DNA from 2 places in the Streptomyces sp. 142MFCol3.1 genome. Region 1 is predicted to be linked to the other one. Evidence: riboswitches for the same ligand, from Rfam matches in the RefSeq annotation. Region 1 holds a riboswitch; the other holds the start of a gene.
What was found. A riboswitch is a leader RNA that binds a small molecule or an ion and turns the genes downstream of it on or off. The one in region 1 is predicted to bind cyclic di-AMP.
Positions count from the first base shown of each region.

Region 1 (7,765 bases):
ACTCCCGCAACGGAGCCAGCGCCGCACGCGCCTCCTCCGCGTACCGCACGGTGTCCCGCCGCGCCTGCTCCAGGGCCGGGTGGGACCGCAGCCGGGCCAGCGCCTCGGCGTGCCGGGCGTCGTCGGTGAGGTCGGAGTCGAGCAGCTCGCACAGCGCGATGTCGTCCGCGAGCCCGAGCCGCTCCGCGCGTTCACGCAGCCGGAGCACCGGCAGCGTGGGGATGCCCTCGCGCAGGTCCGTGCCGGGCGTCTTGCCGGACTCGTGCGAGTCGGACGCGATGTCCAGCACGTCGTCCGCGAGCTGGAAGGCGACACCGAGACGCTCCCCGTACTGGGTGAGCACGTCGACGACCGTCTCGTCGGCACCCGACATCATCGCGCCGAACCGGCAGGCGACGGCGACCAGCGACCCGGTCTTGCCGCTCAGGACGTCGAGGTAGTGATCGACCGGGTCGCGCCCGTCGCGCGGCCCCGCGGTCTCCAGGATCTGCCCGGTGACCAGCCGTTCGAAGGCCTCGGCCTGGATGCGGACCGCCTCGGGCCCGAGGTCGGCCAGGATGTAGGAGGCGCGGGCGAAGAGGAAGTCGCCGGTCAGGACGGCGACCGAGTTGCCCCAGCGGGTGTTGGCGCTCGGCACCCCGCGCCGCACGTCCGCCTCGTCCATGACGTCGTCGTGGTACAGCGTGGCGAGGTGGGTGAGCTCGACGACCACCGCCGAGGGCACGACACCCGGCGCGTAGGGATCACCGAACTGCGCGGCGAGCGTCACGAGGAGCGGCCGGAACCGCTTCCCGCCGGCGCGCACGAGGTGCTGGGCGGCTTCCGTGATGAAGGGGACCTCGCTCTTGGTGGCTTCGAGCAAACCCTCCTCGACAGCCGCCAATCCGGCCTGGACATCGGCTTCGAGAGCCTGGTCCCGCACGCTCAGCCCGAACGGCCCGACGACGGTCACGAGAGGTTCTCCTGTCTGCTGACGATCACATGGCGAAACTCGGTCGATCATTCGGTCGATGACACGGTTTGTCGATGTGTCGCTGCCATCACTCAAGTCAGCGTATCCGGTCACGTTTCGATCACCACGAGCGCCCACCGTCCCCCGGCCGACTTGGCTCCGGTGGGAGGCACCTCCATGCCCGGGCGGTATCCGATCACCAACGGTATGTTCACGATCAGCCGATACCCGGCGACATGTGGCGATACGTTCTGATGTAACCGGAAGTAGGTGACCGTGTCCCGAACCTGCGCCGAGCCGAGCCCGGCGGCCGGCCCTCGTCGCCGACCGGTCGGCATCACCTGGCCGGACGCACGCACACGGCGGAACACATCCTTTCGGTGGACACCGCGCACGGCGCCGCCCACCGAGGTCACCTGCACGCACCCCGCGCGCCCCACGCACCGCAAGGGCCCGCCGGGCCGCCCCGACAGGCCACGCCCCACGACCGTGCCGAACCGCCCGAGTCCCACGGCTCCGCCGGGTCCGGGAGCGCGATGACCATACACATCCGTACCTCCTTCCCGTACGAGACCGCCCACGAGGACCTCTGGATCCCTCTCCCGGACGGCACCCGTCTGTACGCGCGCGTCTGGCGCCCGCTGACCGAGGAACGCGTACCCGCTCTCCTCGAATACCTTCCGCACCGCCTCACGGACCGGACCGCGCCCCGCGACTGGCAGCGCCACCCCTGGTACGCGGGCCACGGCTACGCCTCCGTCCGCGTGGACATCCGCGGACACGGCAATTCGGAGGGCATGCCGGCGGACGCGCACACGCAGGAGGAGCTGGACGACGGCGTGGAGGTGGTCAACTGGCTGGCCGCCCAGCCCTGGTGCACCGGCAACGTCGGCATGTTCGGCATCTCCTGGGGCGGTTTCGTTTCGCTCCGGATCGCGGCTCTCGCACCCGAGCCGCTCAAGGCGGTCGTCGCGGTCTGCTCGACGGACGACCGCTACGACAACGACGTCCACTACACAGGAGGTTCCGTACGGGCCGCCGGCCTGCACGCCCGGTCGGCCGCGACGCTCGCCTCCGCCGCCCTTCCCCCGGACCCGGCACACGTGGGCGAGGTGATGTGGCGGGACATGTGGGTGAAGCGGCTCCAGGCGGTGGAGCCACCGGTCCACACCTGGCTGGAGCACCAGACCCGGGACGCGTACTGGCGCCACGGGAGTGTCCGCGAGGACTACGGAGCGATCCGGGCGGCGGTCCTGGCGGTCGGCGGCTGGCACGACCCGTACCGCGACACGGTGCTGCGTCTGGTCGAGCACCTGCCACCCGATCGCGTACGCGGAGTGATCGGCCCGTGGTCGCACCAGTACCCCGACCGGGACCGGCCGCCCGGCCCTGCGATCGGCTTCCTCCAGGAGACCCTGCGCTGGTGGGACCACTGGCTGCGCCCCCCGGCGACGTCCGGCCCCGGCCCCGGCCCCGGCCCCGGCGGCATCATGGCGGAGCCGCTCCTGCGCTCGTACGTCATGGACGCGCGTCCTCCGGCGACGACGTACCCGGTGATCACCGGCCGCTGGGTGGGTGATCACGTCTGGCCGTCGCCCTCCGTGACCCGGGTCACGTACGCGCTCCAGGGCGACCCGGTGGCGGTGCGCTCACCGCAGCACACCGGGGTGGACGCGGGCCGCACCGTCCCGCGCGGCCACGACGCGGACCTGCCCCCGGACCAGCGGGAGGAGGACGCCCGGTCGGTCTGCTTCGAGTTCGAGGTCACGGAGGAGACCTGGGTCCTGGGCCGCCCGGCGGTCCGGCTGCGGCTGACCTCGCACTCCCCCCGGGGCCAGGTGATCGCCCGGCTGTGCGACGTGGCTCGCGACGGCGCCTCGACGCTCGTCACCCGGGGCGTGCTGAACCTGTCGGCGCGCCACGGCAGCGACCGCGCCACGGCGTGGGTGCCGGGCGCGACGGAGGACGTGCTCGTCGAGCTGGACGCCATCGGTCACGCGTTCCCGCCCGGGCATCACGTCCGGCTCGCCGTCTCCTCCGCGTACTGGCCGTGGGTCTGGCCACAGCCCGGCACGGAGGCCGGCTTCACCCTCGACCCGGCGGCCTCTGTCCTCGAACTCCCGGTAAGGGCAAGGGAGTCGGACCCGACGATCGCCTTCGAGGAGCCGGAGCAGTCCGCACCCCTCGGGGCGGTCTCCCCCGCGACGCTGGACGAGCCGCGTCCCGAACGGCTCCTCGTGCACGACGTCGCCAAGGGCGAGTGGCGCCTGGAGACCGACCTCCCTCACGAAGGCACCCGTATCCACCCGGACGGCCTCGAAGTGACCGAAGACGTCCGGGAGTCGTACGCGATCGACGAGTCCGGCCCCATGTCGGCGCGAGTCCGCTCGGACTGGTCGATCCGCTTCCACCGGCCAGACCTCGCCTGGGACGCCCGTGTGGCGACACGATCGGAACTCGCCTGCTCCGAGGGTGAGTTCATCGCCACCAACGAGGTCGTCTGCAGGGCCGGCGACGAGGTGGTCTTCCACCGGACGTGGGAGAAGCGGATCCCGCGCACGGCGGGCTAGGTCCGCCGCCGCCCCGGCCCTGCCCGGCGGGGCGGCCGGACGCGCGGCCACCGGGCCCAACGGAAACCCCTGCACCCTGTCCGAGTTGCCCGAGTTACCCGACTCGCAGCCTCCGGCCCATCACCCCTCCCCGATGTCCGAATTGCCCTACTCGCACCCATGGTCGCCGGGGCGTGATGTCCGAGTTGCCGCTCTTGCCGCTTTGGTTGGCTTTGGTCTCGTGAGTTGGGTCACGTACACCCTCGACCGGGAATTTACGCCGCCCTCACAGAATCCCTTTGCTAAAGGCAAGTTGAGGATCCAATTCCGGTTGAATCGGACGTATTGACACTACCTTAATCAGGCGAAAGCGATCTTCGTCCGAAATTCAGCCCTTGTTCCCGACATGTGCTCTCGCATACGTTCACCTCGATCCGGGCGGATCGCCGAATCCTGCCGCCGCCCGAACCCACCCACCCACGCACACACGGCAGGAGCGGGGGACCCAGGCAAGCCGTCGATCCGGACAAACCGGAACGACTAGGGGTTAAGCCGCATACAGAGCGCGGCCGGGCACCTCCCCGCCCGAACCCGACAGCTCACCTCGCAGGCGCCGGAGAGGAAACCGCCATGTCCGGACGAGTCATGAACCGCCGCTTCAGGACCAGCCCCTTCATCACCCGTGGCGTGCTCGCCGCCGGTGTGGGCGGAGTCGCCCTCGCGCTCCCCCTCCTGAGCGCCACCGGCGCCCAGGCCGCCACGCCGACGCAGACTGTCCAGGCCACCGTCCCCCAGGTGCAGCTCCTCACCTACACCGTGGTCGCCGGCGACACCCTCCAGACCGTCGCGAAGAAGAACCCGTCGTGCGGTGGCTGGCAGGCGCTGTACGACGCGAACAAGGCCGTCATCGGCCCCGACGCCGCCCACCTGCGCCCGGGACTGGTGCTGACGGTGGGCACGAAGAACCTCGCGACCGGCGTGGTGTCCCCGCTGACCAAGGCCGCACCGGCGGCAGCGGCCCCCGCCTCCGGCAAGACGTACGCCAACAACCTCGACGGCTGGATCAAGCACTCCCTGGACATCATGGCCAAGGAGCGCATACCCGGCACGTACAACGGCATCCACCGCAACGTGATGCGCGAGTCCTCCGGCAACCCCCGCGCCATCAACAACTGGGACTCCAACGCCGCCGCGGGCATCCCCTCGAAGGGTCTCCTCCAGGTGATCGACCCCACCTTCAAGGCGTACCACGTCCCCGGCACCTCGATGGACCCGTACGACCCGGTCGCGAACATCACGGCCGCCTGCAACTACGCCGCGGCGAAGTACGGCTCGATCGACAACGTCAACGGAGCGTACTGACCCGGCGACAGCGGCACATCGCCGATTGGGGGCGCGCGGCGGACCTCCGCCCGCGCCCCGAATCGAGATTTTTGTCCGTCTTCCCCCGCTTTTCCCTTGGGGGATGCCTGCGCCTCGGCGGGACGTCCGCACCGCGACCGGACGTCTACACCCCGAAGAGCCGTTCCAGCACGACCGCGATGCCGTCGTCCTCGTTCGACAAGGTCACCTCGTCGGCCACCGCCTTCAGTTCGGGATGCGCGTTGGCCATGGCGATCCCACGGGCCGCCCAGTCGAACATGGGGATGTCATTGGGCATGTCGCCGAAGGCGAGGGTCTCGGCGGGCGCGAGACCGAGGTGCGCCGCGGCGAGGGCGAGACCCGTCGCCTTGGTCACACCGCATGGCTGGAGTTCGACGGTGCCCGGCCCCGACATGGTGACCGTCGCGAGCGAACCGACCACCGACCGTGCCGCCCAGGCCAACTCGTCATCGGTCAGGGAAGGGTGACGGAGCAACACCTTGCTGATGGGTTCCGTCCACAGGTCGTCGCGCCGTCGCACCCGTACCGCCGGGAGCGTCGGGTGGGGCATCACGTAACCCGGCTCGATCAGGGTCAGCCCGTCCACGCCGTCCTGGTCCACCGCCGCGTACAGCAGGCCGACTTCCGCCTCGATCTTGCCGAGCGCCGTCTCCGCCAGTTCCCTGTCCAGGGTCACCGACCACAGCATCCGGTCCGCCCCGGCGTCGTACAGCTGCGCCCCCTGCCCGCACACCGCCAGTCCCTCGCCGCCGAGTTCGTCCAGCAGTGGACGCACCCTCGGTGCGGGACGGCCCGTCACCACGAGATGCCGGGCACCCGCCTCGGCCACCCTCGCCAGCGCGGCCCGCGACCGGTCGGAGAGGGTGTCGTCGCCGCGCAGCAGCGTTCCGTCCAGGTCAGTGGCGATGAGTGAATATGCAGTCGGAGCGGCCATGATCCGAAGAATACGGATCGCACGACTCAACGGCCCCCCGTGAACCGGACAACGTCCGGTATCCCGCCCGCAACGCCCTTCACCGTCCGGACGACAGGGGCGGTTCGCCGTACAACTCGTGCGCGCGGTACGCGAAGGTGGCCTCTTCCCCAGCCGTTCAAGGGCGAGGGGCGCCGCCTCGCCCGCGGCGCCCCTCGCCCCGACTCACCCGTGTGCGGCGGCCAGATGTCCGGCCAGCCGGGGCGAGGCGAACTCCGTCCCGCACACGAACCGCATCACCGGCCCGTACGAGGCCGCCGCCGGCAGCCCGGTGAAGTACAGGCCGCGGACGGAGGAGCGGTAGCCCGCGCCCAGCCTCGGAGTGCCCCGGCTGACCGCCAGTTCGGTGCGCAGCTCGTGCCCGAGGAAATCCATCGCTGCGATGTCGACGCGATAGCCGGTGGCCGCGACGACATGGTCGGCGAAGAGCTCCTCGGCCCGGCCCCCATGGGTCCGGACGGTCAGGACGGGGCGGCCCTCGCGCACCTGGGCGCGGACGATCCGCTGGACCTCACTCACCTCGACCTTGCCCTCGAAGCGGTCGCGCAGCCACCAGGCGCCGAGCGGGCCGAGCACCCGGCGCACCAAGTAGTGCCGGGCCCACTCGGGCAGGTAGCGATAGGGCTGCGGGTAGTAGCTCAGCGCCCACAGGGACCAGGCGCGGCCGAAGGGGGACTCCGGGCGCAGCCTCGGCTGGTTCCACGGGGGCGCGCCGAAGTCCACGGCGCCCCTGCCGCGGGACACCACCCGCACCCGCGCGCCCGCCTCGGCCGCGAGCGCCGCCGTCTCCAGGGCGGACTGGCCGGCGCCGACGACGATCAGCTCCTTGCCGGAGAACCGGCTCAGGTCGTGGTGCTGGGAGCTGTGCGAGACGGGGCCCGTGGGGGTGGGCCCGTCGGCCGCCACGCTCGCGAGCTCAAGAGGCAGATGGTCGAGTCCGGACAGGCCTGTGGCGACCACGACGGCCCGCGCGGTGAACAACTCCCCCGAGTCCAGCTTGAGTTCGAAGCCGTGCGGGCTCTCGGCGGCTCCGGAGCGGACGGAGCCGGCGGAGCCGGCGCGGCCGGCCATGCGGTCGACCGAGACGACCCGCACCCGCTCCAGCTCGGGCACCAGCTTCTGCTGGAACCACTCGCCGTACGCGATGAACGTCTCGACGGGGATGATGTCCTCGTCGGTGACGAGGCGCGGTATCCCGGCCGCGTCGCAGTAGTCGAGGAGCGTGTGCCCGCGCTGCGGGGCGTCGATGGTGGATGCGGCCGGGGTCGACTTGAGGAGCATTCCCTCGGGCATGTGGTCGCGCCAGCTCACCATGGGCTCGCCGAAGACACGCACCGGGACGCCGCGGGCCCGCAGATGGGCCGCTGTCGACAGGCCGAACGGCCCGGCACCGATGACTGCTACCGGATGAATCACGAAGTCCCCTCCCCAGGACGTCGGACGTCTGCCGTCACTTCGTGGTGGTGCTGCCGCGGCGGTTGGTGCGCCACAGCTGATACAGGTGCTTCGCGCCCGGCCGCACGAAGCGCGCGAGCATCGTGAAGAACGGCCGCAGGTCGTCCCCCGCGAGCCAGGCCAGCTCCGTACCGCTCGCGCGTGTCGGTGCGTGCGGTGTCGTGTAGCCGCTGCGCCGGTAGGCGAGCAGCGCCGGCAGGTCGATGTTCTCCACGATGTAGCGGTGGCCGGACCGCTGTTCCCCCTCCGGAACGGCGCGCCCGGTCAGATCCAGATGCATGGCGCGGACGACGTCGATCCCCGACTCGTTCTCGAAGAGACGGAACTGCGCGCCCATCCGCGGGTTGAAGTCGAGGAGCTTGTACTGCCCGTCGCGCCGGTCGAAGCGCAGGTCGAGGTCGATGATGCCGCTGAAGCCGATCTCCTTGATGAACCGGGCCGCGAGGTCGGCGA
Region 1 is NZ_AUKV01000046.1:25,593-33,357, forward strand. Features, by position in the region: gene H305_RS0139590 (polyprenyl synthetase family protein) at 1-952, opposite strand, end outside; gene H305_RS0139595 (hypothetical protein) at 1,063-1,368, opposite strand; gene H305_RS0139600 (CocE/NonD family hydrolase) at 1,495-3,522, shown strand; cyclic di-AMP (ydaO/yuaA leader) riboswitch at 3,936-4,127, shown strand; gene H305_RS0139605 (transglycosylase SLT domain-containing protein) at 4,132-4,863, shown strand; gene H305_RS0139610 (Cof-type HAD-IIB family hydrolase) at 5,009-5,818, opposite strand; gene H305_RS0139615 (FAD-dependent oxidoreductase) at 6,023-7,273, opposite strand; gene H305_RS0139620 (ATP-grasp domain-containing protein) at 7,308-7,765, opposite strand, start outside.

Region 2 (7,765 bases), on a different contig from region 1:
GCTCCTCGGTGGCTTCCTCACCCAGATGAAGGCGATGGGCCGGGGCACCGCCCGCTTCGTCCCCGCGATGCTGCACGGCGCGCTGACCATGCTGGTCACCGGTGTCGTGCTGGTCGGCCTCAACCAGGCCGACGACAACCCGGTCAACAACATCAAGATCGGCGTGAAGCTGGCCCTGCTGATCGTGATCCTGGGGCTGGTCTACGTGAAGCGGGACGACGAGCAGGTGGACAAGCGCCTGTTCGGGCTCGTCGGCCTGCTGACGACCGCCAACATCTTCATCGCCGTCCTCTGGACCTGAGCGCGCGCCGACCTCGGCAGGGCAGATGCCCGACGCGGCGAAGGCCTGAGCGCGGCGGAAGGGCGTCCGCCGTCCGCTCACACCCGCTCGAACGCCGCCGCGGACCGGGCGGCCCCCACCACGGCGGCCAGCCAAGCCGCCACCGAGACCCACAGCAGCGCGTCCCCCCATCCCCTGAGCCAGGGGTAGCCGAACGCGGACGACACGGTCATGGTGGCCACCGCCGTCATCCCCAACGGGAAGACCGTCGACCAGCGTCGTACGTCGTAATGCGGGCGCGGCCAGATCAGCTCCGAGACGACGAGGACGCAGTACCAGGCGACCGCGAGGACGAGCACGGCGACGGTCACGGTGCGCAGGACGCTCTGGTCGTCGTCGTTCCACAGGTACGTGTCCACGTGGTGCGCCGCGACGAGCTTGGCCCCGGCCAGCGCCGAGATGGCGAGCGCGCCGCCCGCCACCCACTGGTCCCCGGCCCCCCGCGCCACCTCGCGGATGTCGAAGTGCGCGTACGCCGCCCCGTACAGCACGAGTCCGAGCCAGAACAGCACCAGCGCGGTGTGCGCGAGCCATGCCGGGCCGACGGCCGCGGCGAGCGTGGCGGCCAGTACCGCGAGCCCCTGTGTGGCCACGCACACGAGGAACACGCCTCCCGGCATCCGGTGCTTCCAGTGCCGTACGACGCACCACAGCAGCACGGGCCAGAGCACGGCCGACAGGGCGAGCAGGGCCTCGGCGGCGAGCTGCCGGCCCAGGGCGGACAGGCGCGTCCCGAGCACGGTGGTGGCCGCGACGGCGGTGAGCCCGGCCGGCGTGTACGCCTCTCCCACCCAGCGTGTCCGTTCCCGCAGCAGCCGCAGGACGAAGTCCGCGGCGAGCCCGACCCAGGCCACGCAGGCCAGGACCAGCGCGATACGGGACAGCGTCTCGTGGTCGGCCATGTGCAGCCCGACCGAGACGATGCCCGTGGCCATCACGGCGGCACCGGCGGCGGGCGGGTGCTCCGCCCACCAGGCGCGGAGCTGGGAGAAGGCTGGCATGCGGACGATGCTATGGACCGACGGGCGAGTTGCCCGTGGGGCACGCGCGCGAGGTGCCCGATATGCCCCCCGCGCGCGTGGCCGCCACGAAGCGCCGTCCGCGGGACGGCCTACGCCGGGCGCACCACGCTGTGGATCGCCGACGTGCCGTCGTAGTAGATCGACTCCTCGCGCACGTACGCGCCCGGCTTCGGCGCGTGGATCATCATGCCGTTGCCGATGTAGAGGCCGACGTGGCTGATGTCGTCGTAGAAGAACACCAGGTCACCCGGCTGCGCGTCGGAGAGGGAGACGGTCGTGCCCGCGTTCACCTGGTCGTAGGTGACGCGCGGGAGCGAGACCCCGGCGGCCTTCCAGGCGGCCTGCGTGAGGCCCGAGCAGTCGTACGAGTCCGGTCCGGTGGCGCCCCACACGTACGGCTTGCCGATCTGGGCGCGGGCGAAGGCGACCGCCGTGTCCGCCTTCGTCGTGGACGACGAGCCCGTGGTCGTCGAGCCGGTGGTCGTCGAGCCGGTGGAACCCGTCGAGCCGGTGCTGGTGTCGCCGGACGACGACTCCTGCGCGGCGGCCTGCTTCGCGGCCTCGGCGGCGGCCTGCTGCTTCGCCAGTTCCGCCGCCTTGCGCGCCGCCTCCTCCTGCTTCTTCTTCTCGATCGCGGCGAGCCGGGCCTTCTCCTCAGCGGTCAGCTTCGAGAGCAGGTCGCGCGCCTCGGCGAGCTTCCTCTGGACGTCGGCCTTGGACTTCTTGAGCGCGTCCTGCGAGGAGGACAGCGTCTCCAGGCTCTCGGCGGCCTCCGTGCGCTTCTTCGTGGTGGCGGCCTGCTCGGTGACGTAGTCGTCGACGGCCGCCTTCTGGCGGGTCGTCAGACGGTTCATCAGCTGGGTCTGGTCGAAGTAGTCCTGCGGGTCGTCGGCGAGCAGGAGGGTCGCGGTGTCGGGAGCGGCGGCCCCGGTGCGGTACTGCGCGGCCGCGAACGAGCCCAGTTCCTCACGCGCGGAGTTGAGCTTCTCGGTGCGCTTGGCGACGTCGTCGCGCAGGGTGTCGACGCGCTCCTGCTGCTTGGCCGTCTTCTCCCTGGTCGCGTTGTACTTCTCGGTGGCCGTCTCGGCCTGGTGGTAGAGGTCGTTGACCTTCTTCTCGACTTCTTCGAGGCTCGGCCTGGGCTCGGCGGAGGGGGACGCGTTCGCCGTCTGGGAGAGCAGGGCCACGGAGGTGAGGGCGGCCGTGGCGAGGGCGGGGGTACGTATGCCTGCCATACGCGAACCCGCGGGACGCCATTTGCGGTGCGACGCCAAGAGAGGCGACTCCTTCCGTCATCCGCCTACCGAGTTAGCTGTCGGGTTCGGGCGGGTGGATCCGGAAGGTTTGCCCTACGGTCCTTGCCCCACAGGGCAGTTGGACCGATTCACCCCAAGGTCGGTGGGTCCCCGGTTCCGGCCGCCGCGAGGGCAGGCCGAATTCGGCGGAGGCCGCACGGCCCGGCGACGTTCGCCGGTGGGGGTCGAGCGGCCTGTGCGGCACGCTAGCCAATTCGTGTGGCTGCTGTGAAGGTTGATGTGCGATATGCCCGATACATTTTCGTGACCTTGGCCATGAGAAGCGTCACTCTCACCGATCGTGGCCCGGAGGCTCTGGAGGGTGACGGAGGCCAAGGGGTCCCGGCGGAGGTACGAAGTGCGCCGCGGGGGCTTCGAGGGTGATGCGGGTCACGGCGGAGACTGCGGAGAGGGACCTTCGGGGCCGGGGCCGGGGCCGGAGCTTGGGCAGGGCGCGGGGCTCGCGGGGTCCAGGGGCGGTGCACGGGGCTCACGGAGCCGCGCGGGCGGCGTGTGGCACTCAGGGTTCGCGCGGGCGGCGTGTGGCACTCACGGGGCCGGGCGGGCTGGGGATGAGGCCGGCGGGCCCGGGAGCGGACCGGGGAGGGGCCGGGCTCGTGTTAGGCCGGCCAGGGAAGATCATCGGCTTCGACGGGCCACCGCGGAGACGGACGGGCACCCCGATCGGGGCGGACTTTCCGGGGCGGCGGCCTGTTGTCGGTGGGGCGGCCTAGACTCGGAGAGCGATGAGCAGCCTCTTTGACGACAGCTTCCTGGCGGACCTCAAGCCCTCCGGGGCCCACGAGGAAGAGCCCCCGCCGCCGCCCGAGGACGAGGCGCCGGAGCCGATTCCGGACGACCTGTTCGGCGGCCGCTTCGACCTGCCCCCGGCCCGGGACGCGTACTACCGCGACGGGGCGCACCGCCCTGCCCTGGACCCGGCGACGCTGCTCGACGGACTGAACGAGAACCAGCGCGCCGCCGTCGTCCACTCCGGCTCCCCGCTGCTCATCGTGGCCGGCGCGGGCTCGGGCAAGACCCGCGTGCTCACCCACCGGATCGCCCATCTGCTGGCCGAGCGGCACGTCCACCCCGGCCAGATCCTCGCGATCACCTTCACGAACAAGGCCGCGGGCGAGATGAAGGAGCGCGTCGAGCAGCTCGTCGGCCCGCGCGCCAACGCGATGTGGGTGATGACCTTCCACAGCGCCTGCGTCCGCATCCTGCGCCGCGAGAGCAAGAAGCTCGGCTTCACGTCTTCCTTCTCGATCTACGACGCCGCCGACAGCAAGCGTCTGATGGCCCTGGTCTGCCGCGACCTGGACCTCGACCCCAAGCGCTTCCCGCCGAAGTCCTTCAGCGCCAAGATCTCGAACCTGAAGAACGAGCTGATCGACGAGGAGGACTTCGCGAACCAGGCCGCCGACGGCTTCGAGAAGACCCTCGCCCAGGCCTATGCGCTCTACCAGTCGCGCCTCCGCGAGGCCAACGCGCTCGACTTCGACGACCTGATCATGACGACGGTCAATCTGCTGCGCGCCTTCCCGGACGTCGCCGAGCACTACCGCCGCCGCTTCCGCCACGTCATGGTCGACGAGTACCAGGACACCAACCACGCGCAGTACGCCCTGGTCAAGGAGCTGGTGGGGCCGGCCGACAGCGACCCCGGCGAGCTGTGCGTCGTGGGTGACGCCGACCAGTCGATCTACGCCTTCCGCGGCGCGACCATCCGCAACATCCTCCAGTTCGAGGAGGACTACACGGACGCGACGACGATCCTGCTCGAACAGAACTACCGCTCCACCCAGACGATCCTCACCGCGGCCAACGCGGTCATCGAGCGCAACGAATCACGGCGCCCGAAGAATCTGTGGACCAACGCGGGCGCCGGTTCCAACATCACCGGCTACGTGGCCGACACGGAACACGACGAGGCCCAGTTCGTCGCCGACGAGATAGACCGTCTCACCGACGCGGGCGAGGCCAAGGCGGGCGACGTCGCCGTCTTCTACCGCACCAACGCGCAGTCCCGTGTCTTCGAAGAGGTCTTCATCCGAGTCGGCCTGCCCTACAAGGTCGTCGGCGGCGTCCGCTTCTACGAGCGCAAGGAGGTCCGGGACGTCCTCGCGTACCTCAGGGTGCTGTCCAACCCCGAGGACTCGGTCCCGCTGCGCCGCATCCTGAACGTTCCCAAGCGCGGCATCGGTGAGCGCGCCGAAGCGATGATCGACGCGCTGTCGCAGCGCGAGAAGATCAGCTTCCCGCAGGCGCTGCGCCGCGTGGACGAGGCGTACGGCATGGCGGCCCGCTCGACGAACGCGGTCAAGCGGTTCAACACGCTGATGGAGGACCTCAGGACGATCGTCGAGTCGGGCGCCGGTCCGGCCACCGTCCTGGAGGCGGTCCTCGAACGCACCGGCTACCTCGCCGAGTTGCAGGCCTCGACCGACCCGCAGGACGAGACCCGGATCGAGAACCTCCAGGAACTCGCCGCCGTGGCCCTGGAGTTCGAGCAGGAGTCCGGCGAGGGCGAGGCGGCGGGAGGCCTCTCCGAGTTCCTGGAGCGGGTCGCGCTCGTCGCCGACTCCGACCAGATCCCGGACGAGGAGGACGGCAACGGCGTCATCACCCTGATGACCCTGCACACCGCCAAGGGCCTCGAATTCCCCGTGGTCTTCCTGACCGGCATGGAGGACGGCGTGTTCCCGCACATGCGCGCGCTGGGACAGGTCAAGGAGCTGGAGGAGGAGCGGCGCCTGGCCTACGTCGGCATCACGCGCGCGCGGGAACGGCTCTACCTCACGCGGTCGTCGATGCGCAGCGCATGGGGCCAGCCCTCGTACAACCCGCCGTCCCGGTTCCTGGAGGAGATCCCGGCCACCCATCTGGACTGGAAGCGCACCGGGGCGACGGCTCCCGTGTCCTCCGGTCCGGCGTCGGGGATCGCCGCCTCGCTGTCGTCCTCGCGTTCGCGGTCCGCGGCCTCGGGGGCGTCCGGGTTCGCGACGCGGCGTGGGATCTCGGAGAAGCCGGTGGTCTCGCTGGCCGTCGGGGACCGGGTCACGCACGACCAGTTCGGCCTCGGCACCGTCGTCGGTGTGAAGGGGACGGGCGCGAACGCCGAGGCGACGGTCGACTTCGGCGAGGCGAAGCCGAAGCGGCTGCTGCTGCGGTACGCGCCGGTGGAGAAGCTGTAGCCCGGAGCCCGAGGGGCCTGTCGCTCGACAGGCCCGCGGGCCCGGTCCGCCCGCGGGACGCCTGAGAGGGAGAGCGCCCACGCCGGCGTACGGCTTCGCGGCGTCGTCGGCCGTGTCTCGGGGAAGCGGGCCCGGGCCCGAAGAGAGCGAGGGTCGGCCCGGGGCAAGGGTGTTGTGGAGCCGGGACAGCGGCGTGGGCCCGGAGTCGTTACGTCGGGTCGAGTCCGTGGCTGCGCAGCCACGGCAGCGGGTCGATCGCCGAACCGCCGGCCGGCCGGACCTCGAAGTGCAGGTGCGGGCCGGTCGAGTTGCCGGAGTTACCGGAGAAGGCGATCTGGTCGCCGGCCTTCACCGCGGTGCCGGAAGCGACCTTGTACGTGGAGAGGTGGCAGTACCACGTCTCCGTGCCGTCCTTCGCGGTGACGATCATCATGTTCCCGTACGCGCTGTTCCACTGCGTGCGGACCGTTCCGTCGGTCGCGGCCATCACGGGCGTGCCGTAGGAGACCGGGAAGTCGATGCCCGTGTGCACGGACATCCAGTTGATGCCCGCCTGGCCGAAGTAGGCGCTGAGGCCCTTGTGCGCCACCGGGATCGCGAACTTGGGACGCAGCCGCTCCTTGCGGGCCGCTTCCTCCGCCGCCTTCTTCTTGTCGGCCGCCTGCTGGGCCTTGAGGTCGATACGTTCCTGCGTGCGGCTGGCCCGGTCGGCGAAGTCGTCCGCGCCCGCGGACAGGCTCTGGAGCTGGGTGTCCAGCTTGTTGTTGGCGGTGGACGGCTTCACGGCCGTGGGGTCCGGGGCGCTCGCCGTGGTGTCCTTGACGTCGTCCCCGCCGAGGTTGCCCACGGAGGCGGCGGCGATGCCGGCGACGCCCATCACGCAGGCCGAGGGAACGGCGACGGTCAGCAGAGCGGAACGTTTCGCGGGGCTGCGGCGACGGGAGCGGGAGCCCGAGCGCGACGCGGCACGGGGGGCCGGGACGACCTCCTCCATGTCGTCGAGCAGCGGCGCCTCGTAGTCGCCGCCGTCCTCGGCCGGCGCGTCCACGTCGTCGGTGAAGGACTCGAACTCGTCGTCCGCTTCGACGTGTTGGTCGTACGAGACGTGCTCGAAGGTGGCGGTCGCCTGCTGGTCGAAGGGCACGGACGCGTGCGCCTCGGGCTGCTCGTACGGCTCGGTGTGGCCGTGCGGCTGCTCGTACGACTCCTGCTGGGCGAGCTGCTGCTCGTAGGCGTCCTGCTGCGGATACTCGTACGCCTCGTACGGGTCGTGGCCGCCGGCGGTGTTCCACTGCGTGGCGTCGTACGCACCCGTTTCCTGGGCCGACGCGCTCCACTGCTGGGAGTGGTCGACCGACGGGTCCGGCTGGAGCCAGGCACCCGCGTCCCACTGGCCCGACGCCTCCGGGCTCGGGTGCTGCGCGGGGATGTCGGCGAGCTGCTGGTAGCCGGACGCCCATGCCGTCGTCTCGTAGCTGCCTGTGTCGTAGGCCGCCTGGTGCTGCACCGCGTACGGGTCGTAGTTCAGCGTCTGGTGGCTGCCGGTGCTCCACTGCGTGGCGTCGTAGGACCCCGTGCCCTGGCCCGACATGTCCCCGAAGAGGGGGTCGGTCTCAAAGGTCGCGGTCGCATAGGAACCGGTCGCGCCGACACCCGCGTCATAACCGTTGGCGGCGTAGGCGTCGTACGTGGTGAAGTCGCCGTACTGGGCTTCCTGCGCGCCGTACGACGCGTCGAGCGCCGGGGCGGCATCGGAGGCCGGAGTCGGGGGAATCACGGTCCCCGACGGGTGACGGTCGTTCACCAACTTCTCTTTCGCCTCGACAACAGGGGCTGGCAGAGCAGTGCGGCGACTGTACCCGGCGGTACGCGGGCGCGACAATCTTCGTCAGGTTTCCCGCTCTCGGGAAA
Region 2 is NZ_AUKV01000050.1:6,704-14,468, forward strand. Features, by position in the region: gene H305_RS0140490 (hypothetical protein) at 1-301, shown strand, start outside; gene H305_RS0140495 (tellurite resistance/C4-dicarboxylate transporter family protein) at 379-1,341, opposite strand; gene H305_RS0140500 (C40 family peptidase) at 1,452-2,636, opposite strand; cyclic di-AMP (ydaO/yuaA leader) riboswitch at 2,644-2,816, opposite strand; gene pcrA (DNA helicase PcrA) at 3,404-5,854, shown strand; gene H305_RS0140510 (M23 family metallopeptidase) at 6,063-7,658, opposite strand.
Region 2: linked by a shared signal. The riboswitch ahead of H305_RS0140500 (C40 family peptidase) and the one ahead of H305_RS0139605 (transglycosylase SLT domain-containing protein) in region 1 are both predicted to bind cyclic di-AMP.